DNA from 2 places in the Fictibacillus halophilus genome. Region 1 is predicted to be linked to the other one. Evidence: riboswitches for the same ligand, from Rfam matches in the RefSeq annotation. Region 1 holds a riboswitch; the other holds the start of a gene.

Region 1 (6,824 bases):
GTTTCCCTCTAAATGGGCACTTCCGTTGCATTTGAACTCTTCACAAGTGAGATCACCGTATATATGGGCAGATCCGTTAACCTTTACTTGGTTATACTCGCCACCAGAAGAAGTTCCTGATCCGGAAATACTAATGTTCTTTAACTGAGTTCGTTCCATTGCTATTCCTCCTTCAATGATTAAGAAAGCTTAAGTTTTAGTTCTTCCATGCACTGACTTAGTTTGTAGTGAGCGATTTTTTTTGCTTGTGGTTCTAAGAAAAGGGTGGCCGGTTCTGGTGTAAGAACAAAAAATGAGACGCCCATTTTTCTGATAAAGATCAATTCACTTCCTGTGTTCTTTACGTTCTGCTCATTTTCATCAAAGAGCTTTAACAGGTCTATGCCTTCCGTTCGATTTACATCGCCGGTTTGCAGCAATGAATTCAATACGTATAGAGTTAATATTTGATTGAAAGTAAACGTTTTGGTGGGGCCATGAACGTTGTTGAACATCTCTAAGGCTGTATTTGAAACAATGTTACGTTTAGTAAGTTCTTCTGCTGATAATGATGTAAGTGTTGGGGAAGGGGAGAACATATCAGCTAGTTCATCGAGTGATAAGTCATCTTTTAACGTTTTAATTTTTTCAATGCGCAGCAATATATCTTCTTTAGGAAAGAATGTTTCTTGCCCTGTAAAGGTAGATTTTCGAATAAACCAGTTTTCGGGAATCAAATTCTTTCTTTTCCATCTGTATAGCTGTCCGTATGAGATATTTGCTTCTTCTAATAGATCTTTTTTTGAGATTAGGTTTTCCATGGTTAACCTCCTTGCTTACAATGTAACATAACACTGTTACGTTATACAAATGATTTTTAAAAGTTTATAAAGGAAAATGCATGAAGATTTTTGAATAGTATTAGGTAGAAGGTGGAGGAGTTAATGGAGAATTGGTTTAGTGCAGGAACTTCGGGTTTTAAGATGTTTCAGTGGGAGCATGTTCTTTTATTAGTTTTTATATTCCTTGTGAGTATTATCATGTTTGGCTACCGAAATAGGATTAGGAAGATGCACATATGGAAGAAAATCTTAATCACAGGTCTTGTAATCTCTGAAAGTACGTATCACATATGGGCAATTCATAATAATTTATGGGATATTCATATTTTCCTGCCTTTGCAGCTATGTAGTTTCAATATTCTACTATGCGTGTTGTTACTCATAACGGATAATCGGAGACTGTTTGCTTTTGTTTATCTTTTTGGTTTAACGGGTGCCATACAAGGATTACTTACACCAGAGTTATTTCAGGAACCTTGGCATTTTCGTTTCATTCAATACTTTTTAGCTCATGCTCTCATTGTTTGGACAGCTCTTTACTATGCAATTATAAGGTCTTATACAATTAGCTGGCAGCTTCTTTTCCAATCATTTTTTTGGTTGAACATCTATGCTCTTGGTGTTTACGTTGTAGATGTTGCGATTGGTGCAAATTATATGTTCTTGCTTGAAAAACCATCGAATGCTTCTCTCATGGATTACATGGGGCCTTATCCTTGGTATATCCTTTCACTAGAGCTAGTCGCTTTATGTTTATGTCTGTTTGTTTTTATTCCGGTTAAAGAAAAACTAAAACACAAGACAGAGGGCTACCCGCCGTTTGAAGGGTAGTTCTTTTTTGTATACTTTGTGACAAAACCATGCAGGAAAAGAAAATTATGGAATTTATTGTATAATGGAAGTGAGGAGGGATAGTATGATTGAAACTATAAATAAGCCGATCAGGTGGATGCCATTTCTTTTTCTTAGTTTCTTAGTCATTGGAAGCAATGTAATTCTTTATCAAACCACCTATTTTCAACCTATACCTACGTCAGTGCTCATTGGTTCGATGTTTGATTTTCTTCTTGTTATTCCTCTACTTACCTACTACTTTATTATCCGCAAAAGATACTCATGGAAGCTGACACTGCTTGTTGCATTAGTGAGTTATGCTTTCGCATCATGGATCATTCCAGATGAACTAATGAAATCTGTTTCATTTATTCCGAAAGCTCTCCTTCTTTTAGAAGCAGGTTTTATCTCAATCGAACTATATTTGTTGTTTATTGTGTGCAGAAAATTTCCTAAAGTAAAGAAAACGTTCAGTGAGTTAGCTGTTGAACTACCGTTTTTATTTAAACTCAAACACGCTGTTAACGTTCATTTTGCAAGAAGTCGCCTCATTGATTCTCTCGTAAGTGAAGTAACGATGTTTCATTATGCATTCCTTTCGTGGCGCAAAGCACCTATGATGACTGAGCAAACGTTTACTTATCATAAGAATACGAGCTATGTAGCTCTCCAGCTCATGTTGATTCACGCGCTTATCATCGAATCGGTCGGTCTTCATTATTTCTTCAGCCAGTGGAATCATACCGTCTCTTTGATTTTACTATTTATAAACATCTATTCTATTCTGTTTCTAATCGGCCAAATGCAAGCCGTAAAAAAAGTACCTGTGATTGTCACAGAGGATTCATTGATTCTAAATGTAGGTTTTATCAAGAGCCTTGACCTTCCGTTTAAAGACATTCAAGAATGGAAAACGTATGAAGGACCTGATGAGTTGAGTGCAGCTGAACTCAAGTATACGTTTGAAGCGCGAGTAAGTGATTTTATTCCGGAAAAACCGAATATTGAGTTGCTGTTGAAAAAACCTGTAAGGTCAGATATCATATATGGATTTAAGAAGAACGTAACAAGGGTAGTTATTAAAGTAGATCATCCTGCTGAATTAATGAGGCTTATTGAAAAGAGAATGGCTGATGAAGAATGTATTTTAGAAGATTAACAGTCTTTTTTTAGCAAATGTTCAATTTCACCTTGTTAAATGGAAATGCTATTGTTAAGATTTCAGAAGGTTACAGAAAAATCCTCTCGACAGGTGAAAATATATGTTTAAAAATACAGCAACTACACAACAAAAAAAATCATTTCTAACTTCCGTTCAGCTTATCGTAATCTTTTATTTATTGTCTGTTTTAGTAGCCACTTTACTATTAAGCTTACCAGTCGGGCATAACGAAGGAGTAGAGCTGAAATTTATTGATGCACTATTTACAGCGGTGAGTGCAGTTAGTGTAACAGGGCTCACTTCTGTTAGTATCTCAGAAACGTTCAATCACGTCGGAGTCATCCTTCTAGCTTTAATTTGCCAAATTGGTGGAATTGGTGTCATGACACTAGGAACGGCGGTCTGGTTATTAATAGGAAAACGGATTGGAATGAGAGAACGTCAATTAATTATGACGGATCAGAATCAATCCACACTTGCTGGACTCGTTCAGCTGATGAAGCAGATTTTAACGTTAATCATTGGGATCGAAATTGTAGGAACAGTTTTGTTCTTCATATTGTTTCAGCCTTATTATGATACAGAAGTTGAGGTGCTTTACCACGCTTTTTTTGCGGCCGTTACAGCTACAACGAATGCTGGATTTGATATAACGGGAAGTTCATTAATCCCTTTCCGTAATGATTATCTTGTTCAAATTGTGACGATGTTATTGATTACATCAGGTGCGATAGGATTTCCTGTTCTAGTTGAGATTAATAACTTTATTAAAGAACGAAAGTATTTAGAGCGTTATACGTTCACTCTTTTTACAAAGGTCACGACAACTACATTTGCTATTTTAGTTGTAACAGGTGCGATCGGTTTTTATGTTTTAGAAATGAACGCTTTCTTTGAAGGAAAGTCTTGGCATGAATCATTCTTTTATTCGATGTTTCAGTCTGTTACGACTCGTAGTGGCGGTTTGTCTACGATGGATATCTCACAATTAACAGTACCTACTATGCTTTTCTTATCGATTATGATGTTTATCGGCGCTTCACCTAGCTCGGTCGGTGGAGGGATAAGAACAACTACATTCGCCGTAGCTCTTTTAGCGATTCTCTTTTATGCAAAAGGAAGAAACACGATTAAAATTTTTAAACGAGAGATCTATCCAGAGGACATTCAAAAATCCTTTATTGTTATTATTGTTGCGATGGTGCTCTGTACAACATCCACCATCGTCTTGGCGATCACTGATCCTATGCCGATCGAGTACTTATTCTTCGAAGTATGTTCAGCTTTTGGAACCACAGGGCTTTCTACTGGAATTACGGGCCAGTTGAGCTCAACGGGTAAAGTAATCCTTATGCTCTTAATGTTCATCGGTAGGATTGGTGTCTTATCATTCTTGTTCATCATCCGAGGGAAAACAGTAACAGAGCACATTCATTATCCGAAAGAAAAATTAATAATTGGTCAATAAAAGTGATCCCGTTTGAATTCACTTCGATGTTTACTTATAATGAACATAAGTAAATAAGTCCTTCGGGGTCGGGTGAAATTCCCAACCGGCGGTGATGAGGCTCTAGCCTCTTAGTCCGTGACCCGGTTTTGCTTTTGCAGAAACGGTGGATTCGGTGCAATTCCGAAGCCGACAGTATAGTCTGGATGGGAGAAGGAACGTGAACACTTTTAGAATACCTGTGTTGAAATAGGTATATTTAAAGGTTTATTTTGTTATATTCTTAACATTTAAAACCCCGGAAGCATTTTGTTTCCGGGGTTATTTGTATTAAGAAAAAGGACTCCTGCTTATGCATATTTACGATGATACGAACGTCATACGAGGGAGGGAAAGCTTTTTGTTTACAGGCATTATTGAAGAAAAGGGTACGATTAAATCCATTTCTAAAGGCAATGAAACGATCGTACTTACCATTACAGCCGATGAAGTACTGAAAGATGTAAACCTTGGGGACAGTATAGCGGTGAATGGTGTTTGTTTAACGGTAACATCTTTTAGTAAAAGGGAGTTCACTGTGGATGTTATGCCTGAAACGTTTCGTTCATCCACATTGAGACTGTTAAACAATCGGGATTCAGTCAATCTAGAACGGGCGATGGCTGCTGGTGGCAGGTTCGGTGGACATTTTGTTTCCGGACATGTTGATGGTACGGGAACAATCGTTGAAAAGCGTCCAGAGAGAAATGCTATTTATTATACGATTACATTGCCTGACCATCTGATGCGCTATTTTATGTTGAAAGGCTCCGTATGTGTAGATGGAACGAGTCTCACTATATTTGAAGTAACCGAAAGTACAATTACCGTTTCTTTGATTCCTCATACAGCAGAACATACGATTCTAGGGTCAAAGGGAACGGGTGACATCGTGAACATTGAATGTGACATGCTCGCAAAATATGTACACAATATGTTGTCGCCAAAACAAGAAACAACACAAAAGTCGAAGCTGTCTCTTGATTTCTTACAAGAGCACGGATTTTAGGAGGAGAGTTCATGTTTCACTCCATAGAAGAAGCAGTTGCAGATCTTAAAGAAGGAAAAATTGTAATCGTAGTAGATGACGAAGATCGTGAAAATGAGGGTGACTTTGTTGCGCTCGCTGAGGGAATTACCCCAGAGAGTATCAACTTTATGGTGACGCATGGCCGAGGCTTAGTATGTACACCGATCTCTGAAGAAATTGCTTTAAAGCTTGATCTTTCACCGATGGTAGCAGCCAACACAGATTCGCACGGCACGGCTTTTACGATAAGCGTCGATCATATTTCAACAACAACGGGTATTTCAGCGCAAGAGAGAGCAGCTACAGTACGTGAGCTAGTAAATGCTGATTCCCTTCCTTCAGATTTTAAACGTCCCGGCCATATTTTTCCGTTGATCGGAAAAAACGGCGGTGTGTTGCGTAGAGCAGGGCATACAGAAGCTGCAATCGATCTTGCCCAAATGGCCGGAAGCAAATCTGCTGGTGTTATCTGTGAGATCATGAAAGAAGACGGAACGATGGCTCGTGTTCCTGAACTCGTTGAACTTGCGAAACAACATAATATGAAGCTGATCACGATAAAGGATCTTATTACGTACCGAAACAAAACAGAGCAGATGGTGAAGCGTGAAGTAGAGATTACTCTGCCTACAGAATTCGGTGATTTTAAAGCGATCGGTTTTTCGAATGTATTGGATGAGAAAGAACATGTGGCACTGGTAAAAGGTGAGATCGCAACCGGAGAGCCAGTTCTCGTCCGTGTTCATTCTGAGTGTTTAACAGGTGATGTTTTCGGTTCTGCTCGTTGTGATTGTGGATCACAGCTTCACGCAGCTCTTTCTCAGATAGAAAAAGAAGGTCGTGGCGTTTTGCTGTACATGAGACAAGAAGGACGCGGTATCGGACTTATCAATAAGATGAAAGCTTATAAACTTCAAGAAGAGGGTTTGGATACCGTTGAGGCAAATGAACAGCTTGGGTTTGCACCAGATCTTCGTGACTATGGAATTGGAGCTCAGATCTTAAAGGATCTTGGCATTAGTAAGATGAAACTGCTGACAAACAATCCAAGAAAGATTGCTGGATTAAAAGGTTATGACTTAGAAGTGACCGATCGTGTGGCGCTTCAGATGCCTCATAACAAGAACAACGAAGATTATCTAAAAACAAAAAAGAGCAAATTGGGGCATATGCTTCATTTCTAAACAGGAGGAATAGTCATGGCAAAATTATTCGAAGGACATTTAGTTGGTACAGGATTAAAAGTAGGTATTGTAGCAGGACGTTTTAATGATTTTATTTCCGATAAATTGGTGTCTGGTGCACAAGATGCCTTCAAGAGACACGGTATTTCTGAAGATGATGTAGACATCGCTTGGGTTCCAGGAGCCTTTGAAATTCCGTTGATCGCTAAAAAGATGGCAGATAGCGGTAACTATGATGCTGTGATTACCTTAGGAGCGGTAATTAGAGGGTCGACTCCACACTTTGATTACGTATGTAATGAAGCGG
Region 2 (6,824 bases), 2.4 Mb from region 1:
GTCTGAGTCACTTTTATCACTATCAAAACCCATACCATAAGAAAGACCTGTACATCCGCCGCCTTTAACCGCTACACGGAGAAATTGATTTTGATCTTCTTCATCAGCAAGCATTTCTTTAATTCTACTCGCTGCACTTTCTGTTATTTCAACGATCATCGTGATCACTCCTCTAATAAGGATCTATATCTATAGTATAACGACTCTTAAATAAGCCCTCAAGGAATTGGCTTTTTAATTAATTGTCTTTCTGCTGCATCTCCATAATCTTATTATGTGTCTCATCAATTTTTCTACTATAATTTAACACCATTGGATGCTGCAGACCTAACGCGTTAGCCGCCTGTATCATTTTATTACGCAATGCCTCTAATTGTTCGATCTTTTCAAGTCTAGCGGCTGGTATTGTGGCTTTCATTTTCGTCACTCCACTCTTCGTTTTCAACATGCTCGTTCCTTTTATTTTACATTTTTTCTATTTATTAGACAATGAATCGCTAGTAAAAAAACAAACTTTTTATGTACAAAATATTTGTGAAAAGTAGCTTCCCTTGTCGTAAAGTTTGAATAGGATTATAATGATTATGCAATTAAGACATGTATTGATTTTCCGTAATACATATGTATTCGTATAAATTTGGTAAAGAGAGAGTGTCGCTTCATGCCTTTCTCTTAAAAAAATGTGTACATCATCCGAACATTTCATTTGAAAAATTAGGGGGATTAGAAATGGCAAATATACTAACGCTAGACACGCGCATGGAGGCAATCGCTGAAAAAGTTAATCATGGTGAGCGTCTTTCTATTGAAGACGGATTATACCTATATGAAACCAATGATCTGTTAAGCGTTGCTTCATTAGCAAACGAGGTGAACACCCGAAAGAACGGCGACCACGTTTATTTCATTGAGAACTTATATATCAACCCGACTAACGTTTGTGAAGCTACTTGCAGCTTCTGTGGATTTAAACGCAAGCCTGGTGAAGAAGGCGCTTATACGATGAACGATGAGCAGCTTCTGAGTTATGTTGAAAAACGCTGGAACGATAACATTCGAGAGTTTCATATCGTAGGTGGTCATAATCACGAAGTACCATTTGATTATTATCTTGATACGATTCGTACTTTAAAGAAACATTATCCGCAAGTTACGGTTAAAGCATATACAGGTGCTGAGATCGAATTCTTCTCTAGAATTGCTGGACTTTCAATGAAAGAAGTATTAGAAGAACTAATTAAAGCGGGTCTTGATACGATGCCTGGTGGTGGTGCTGAGATTCTTACAGAACGCTACCGTTTAAAAATGAGCCCAGACAAAGCTTCGACTGATCAATGGTTAGAAGCACATGAAATCGCTCATGGTCTAGGATTAAAAACACATGCTACAATGTTGTACGGATCTATTGAGACAAAAGAAGAACGTCTCATCCATATGGATCGTTTACGTCAACTTCAAGATTCAACGAACGGATTCATGGTATTTATTCCGCTAGCTATGCAGCCTCGGACACAATCCATGGGATTGATGAGAAGAACATCAGCTTTTGATGATATGAGAACCATCGCGATCAGCCGACTTATGTTAGATAACTTTGATCACGTTAAAGCCTATTGGATCAACATTGGTGTTCAGTTAACTCAGATGGCATTAACGTTCGGTTCTAGTGACATTCACGGAACGTTGATCGAAGAACGTATCTCTCACGCTGTAGGAGCACTAACGTCATCAGGAATAACACGTAAAGAACTTGTTCACTTGATCAAAACAGCTAACAAAGTTCCTGTAGAACGTGATACATTCTATAACATCATTCAAAAATACTAAAAAAAGTGGAGGCGATTGTGCCTCCACTTTTTTATGCCTATTTACTTGATCCATTTGACAACATCGTTCATATCTTGACGAACTTTTGGACGGGGTTCATTTACGCGATAGCCGAATCCTACCATAACGGCTACCTCAAAGTTTCCGCCTTCAAGTACTCCTTCTTTTTCTAAAATAGCTTGAACTTTCTCTTGATCAAATCCTTCGATCGGGCAAGAGTCAATTCCGATCTGCGCAGCTGCTGTCATCATATTTCCTAGAGCAATATAGACTTGTTTAGCCGCCCAATCGAACATAGCACGATCATTTCCAAGAAGCTTAAAGTCCGACTCTAAAAACGTCTTATAGAAGCTGCTGATCGCTTCATACGCTTCTTTCGGAAGCTTCTTCACTTCTGTCATCATATGCTCAATGTATTCTGAATCATAAACCATATCTTCTGCAGTACGTGCAAGCATTACGACATAGTGACTAGCTGTCGGTAATTGCTTTTGTGCACCCCAAGAAACAGGTTTCAACTGTTCGCGCAACGCTTGGTCTTGGATGACAACAAAACGCCAAGGCTCAAAGCCAAATGAACTTGGTGAAAGACGTCCAGTTTCTAAAATAAATTCAAAGTCTTCATCTGAAATCTTTTTCTCTGGATCAAATTCCTTTGTTGCATGTCTGAACTGAAATGCCTCTAAGATTTCTTGTTTTTTAGCTTCTTTATTCATGATGATTTATCTCTCCTTCAATATTTAAATGCAAATGTAATTAAGTTGTTTTGTTACCTTACACGATATATTATAAAAGTAATAACAAAAATTAAAAGTACGCACATTTTTGTGTCATAGTATCATTTTTTATACTAAAGGAGCAATTCAATGAATAATCAGCAATTCGACCTTTCCAATTGGCAATCCCACGGCTATTCATGTCCAGTCGAAGCGACTCTTGATATTATCGGCGGTAAGTGGAAAAGCGTTATTTTGTATCACTTGATCGACGGAGAGATACGTTTTAATGAACTAAAGCGTCTCGTACCTGGAATTACACAGCGAATGCTTACCCTACAGTTAAGAGAATTAGAGCGTGACGGAATCATACACCGAGAAGTTTATAAACAAGTCCCTCCCAAAGTGGAATATTCTCTAACTTCGTTTGGTGAAACACTAATCCCTATTATTAAGTCCATGCTTCAATGGGGGATCGAACATACGGAGAAAATCGTTCGCCATCGTGAGCAGGCTGAAATAAAGGACTAAAAAAAGAAAGCATCTCTGCTTTCTTTTTTAGTGAGTACAGGCTAAACGTGTGCATGTTCTACCTTTTATTATGATATTCTCCTGTACAGATTATTTCCGCTGGACCGGTCATCCATACATCTCCATTATCTTTCCAATTAATGATAAGATCACCGCCTGCTAAATGAACGGTAATGTCTGTATTTCTTTCTGCTTTTTCGTTTAGAACAGCAGCTACAGCGGCCGCACAAGCTCCCGTACCACACGCTTGTGTAATACCTGATCCTCTTTCCCAAACTCTAAAGTGCATTTCATTTTTAGACACAACTTCAACAAACTCTGCGTTTACCCAATCAGGAAACATTGAATCTTTTTCTATTATAGGACCTAACGAATGCAGGGGTGCATCCTCAATGTTATCCACAAAGAACACCGCATGCGGATTACCCATTGATACAGCAGTTAGTTTTAATGGTGTATCGTCAAATGACACTTCCTCATTCACCACTTGTTGGAGGTGGTTAAATCCAGTAACAGGAATTTGTTGAGGTTGAAGGATGGGATTACCCATATTAACCGTAACAAGTGATACTTTATTATTGTTATCTGTTGTTACTTTTGCAGTTACGAACCCACCAAGTGTTTCAATTTGAAATTCTGTTTCTTTTACTAAGTCGTTCTCGTACGCAAATTTGGCCACACAACGAAGTCCGTTACCACAGTTTTTAGCTTCAGAACCGTCATTATTGAAGATTCGCATTTTCACTGGAGCCAATTTACTTGGACAAATTAGAATCATTCCATCTGATCCAATGCCTGTGTAAGGGTTCGAAACAGCCATTGCTAGCTTTGGAAGATCAGCTTCATCAATTGTCTCTTCAAACATGTTTATATAGATGTAATTATTGCCTAATCCATGCATTTTTGTGAATTTCAACGTATCCATCGCTTAAACCGTGCTCCTTATGATTGACCTCTCAATTTTTCATCCGTATAAAAATAGTCGTCGTCTGCGTTCAGTATGGTTAACTTGCCATGACAGCAAGGCATAATAAGAATCTGTTTGATCCCCTCTTGAGCAAGACTCAACTGTTCCTCTTTAAAGGAAGTCAAAACATTGTCTTGTTGGCAGAACGGACACTCTGAAATATAAATATCCTTCATCATTCTTTCATATGGCCATGTATATTCAAATGTTAACTTCATATCGGTTCATCCTCTATTTGGAAGGTATGGTTATTGCATATTCGTTCACAACTTACATTTTTTAAAGTATAATAGGTGATGTAACAAAATACAATAGCGATCCATCTTCGGGGCAGGGTGAAATTCCCGACCGGCGGTATTTGAAGATTCCCTCTTCATCAGCCCGTGAGCGAAATAGTTTTCTTTTTTGCTGATCTGGTGTAATTCCAGAGCCGACAGTATAGTCTGGATGGGAGAAGATGTAGGTACAGCGGTTCAACTTAAAATTAGAACCCTTTGTTTAAGCATGCCATTTTGTGCATCTTTTACATGCTGTTTATCATACTTACAAACTCCCTTAGTCTCGTTAACTGACTAAGGATTTTTTGTGTGAAACAGGCTGTGCTGCATTCGAAATCATGAGATGGCGCAACACAAAAGAGGAGAGATTTCAATGCAAAAGGGAAAGATCAAACAAATGGTAGCGGTATCGATGCTCAGTACGATTGCTTATGTACTAATGATGCTCGACTTCCCGTTCCCAGGGTTACCTCCATTCTTAAAGATTGACTTTAGTGAGGTGCCTGCACTTTTAGCTGCAATCATTTTTGGACCTGCAGCAGGAGTTATGGTAGAAGCCATAAAAAATGTTCTACACTATGGTATAGTAGGAAGCTTTACAGGAGTACCAGTTGGTCAATTAGCAAACTTTGTTGCCGGTATTCTCTTCATTCTTCCAGTATCCTACTTATTCCGCAAAAAGAATTCTGTTAAACGTCTTTCAGCGGGCTTGATCTTAGGAACGGTTTTGATGACATTTATGATGGGGCTGCTCAACTACCTGATCATCTTACCTGCATATACGTGGTTCCTTGGTGCTGATCCGATGTCTAGCCAGATGATGCTTGATCTTATACTAAAAGGGATAACACCGTTTAACTTGATAAAAGGTACGATAATTACACTGTTATTCGTAGCATTATACAACCGAATGCAGCCATGGGTGATGAAACAGATTGCTCAGCAGGCTTAAATATAATTATAAAACCGTTGTGGAGAAGTTTCCACAGCGGTTTATTTGTTAATGTAATGATGTAAAGCATCCTTAGTTAACCGATAGCTGTATACGAGAAACAACCTGATTCTCTGATACATTCTTATATTTTTTCTAAAAAATTGTTCCAAAAAGGTAGCATACAGGTTTTGTAGGTTTTTTTTCTTTGTTTGTGCCTGGTGTTAAACCGTTGTTTGTAAAATGAAGGGATGCGTGCGGGTCGAAACGTGCGGAAAAGTGTGCGAACGCGTAAAAAGTATAGGAACACGTACCGTAAAAGCCACTTCATATATCATTTTGTTCTTATCTATTAAAAAATGCTCGAAGCTTGAGCTTCGAGCATTTTCATAAATATCTTATAAGAATAACCCTACAATTGTTCCTGTTAATACAGAACCCATAGTAGCTACAAGTAATACTTTTAAACCTACTTTAGCAAGCATTGAAGCTTTTTCTCCATTAATCGCTTGAACAGTTCCTAAAATAATTCCGATTGAAGAGAAGTTAGCAAATGAAATTAAGAATGCAGAAACGATACCAACTGTTTTTGGATCCATGTTCGGGATCATTTTCATAAAGTCTAGCATCGCAACGAATTCGTTTGCAGCAACTTTTGTTCCCATAACAGAACCAGCTTGTACGATTTCATTAGCAGGTATACCCATGATAAAAGCAATCGGAGCAAAAACATAACCTAAAATTTGTTGGAACGTTAGACCTGTTACGGCATCAAAAGCAAAGTTGACCATTGAAAGTAATCCGATGTAGGTAATTAGCATCGCACCTACGATTAGAGCAACCTTACCTCCATCTAATGCACCGTTACCAATTGCTTCAAACAGTGACTTTTCTTTAACCATTTCTTTTACATCAATTTCTTCATCTTCTTCGGCAGTTACAGGACATACGATGGAAGATAAAATCAATCCAGAGAATACGTTGATTGGTAAAGCCACAAGTACGTATTCAGCAGGAATCATTTGCATGTAAGCACCAAGGATCGAACAACTAACAGCTACTAATGAAGATGTTACAACAACGAAAAGTCGGTTTGCTGAAAGTTTATGCAATTGAGATTTAACAGAGATAATGGCAGTTGTATCACCAAAGACCATTGAGTTTACAGCAACGAAAGATTCTATTTTAGGAAGACCTGTTATCTTAGCAACAGTTCCGCCGATGTATTTTATAGCTAAAGGTAAAATACGAGTGTATGTCAAGATTGAAAGTAAAGCGGAAACAAACACAATCATCATAAGTACGTTAATAAAGAAGTATTCTTTACCACTTAAATCACCAAATACGAACGCAATACCATCATTACCAAATGAAAGGACCTTATTAAAAACGTTTACAATTTTGTTTAATACCGTTTTACCTACTGTTGTATTAAGCATGAACCACGCTATGAATAACTGTACTACTAACATTATTCCAACCGCTTTATAGTTAATGTTCTTCTTATCATTAGACATGATGAAAGCGATTGCAATTAATGCAATAATACCCAAAATTCCAATTAAAATTGACAT

The links. Region 1 has a riboswitch for FMN ahead of ribE (riboflavin synthase). Riboswitches for the same ligand answer to the same signal wherever they lie in the genome.
Region 2: it holds a riboswitch for FMN, as region 1 does, so the genes downstream of both, I5J82_RS12750 (ECF transporter S component) here and ribE (riboflavin synthase) in region 1, are expected to answer to the same signal.

Annotation. Positions count from the first base shown of each region.
Region 1 covers NZ_JAEACF010000001.1:67,615-74,438, forward strand. Annotated here, with positions in the region: gene I5J82_RS00435 (polymer-forming cytoskeletal protein) at 1-159, opposite strand, end outside; gene I5J82_RS00440 (YhbD family protein) at 180-800, opposite strand; gene I5J82_RS00445 (YwaF family protein) at 924-1,652, shown strand; gene I5J82_RS00450 (hypothetical protein) at 1,738-2,814, shown strand; gene I5J82_RS00455 (TrkH family potassium uptake protein) at 2,918-4,285, shown strand; FMN riboswitch at 4,340-4,486, shown strand; gene ribE (riboflavin synthase) at 4,665-5,312, shown strand; gene I5J82_RS00465 (bifunctional 3,4-dihydroxy-2-butanone-4-phosphate synthase/GTP cyclohydrolase II) at 5,324-6,517, shown strand; gene ribH (6,7-dimethyl-8-ribityllumazine synthase) at 6,533-6,824, shown strand, end outside.
Region 2 covers NZ_JAEACF010000001.1:2,444,774-2,451,597, forward strand. Annotated here, with positions in the region: gene I5J82_RS12715 (HesB/IscA family protein) at 1-159, opposite strand, end outside; gene I5J82_RS12720 (aspartyl-phosphate phosphatase Spo0E family protein) at 239-418, opposite strand; gene mqnE (aminofutalosine synthase MqnE) at 730-1,827, shown strand; gene I5J82_RS12730 (NAD(P)H-dependent oxidoreductase) at 1,869-2,543, opposite strand; gene I5J82_RS12735 (winged helix-turn-helix transcriptional regulator) at 2,694-3,074, shown strand; gene dapF (diaminopimelate epimerase) at 3,133-3,999, opposite strand; gene I5J82_RS12745 (hypothetical protein) at 4,017-4,259, opposite strand; FMN riboswitch at 4,359-4,504, shown strand; gene I5J82_RS12750 (ECF transporter S component) at 4,693-5,271, shown strand; gene I5J82_RS12755 (NupC/NupG family nucleoside CNT transporter) at 5,649-6,824, opposite strand.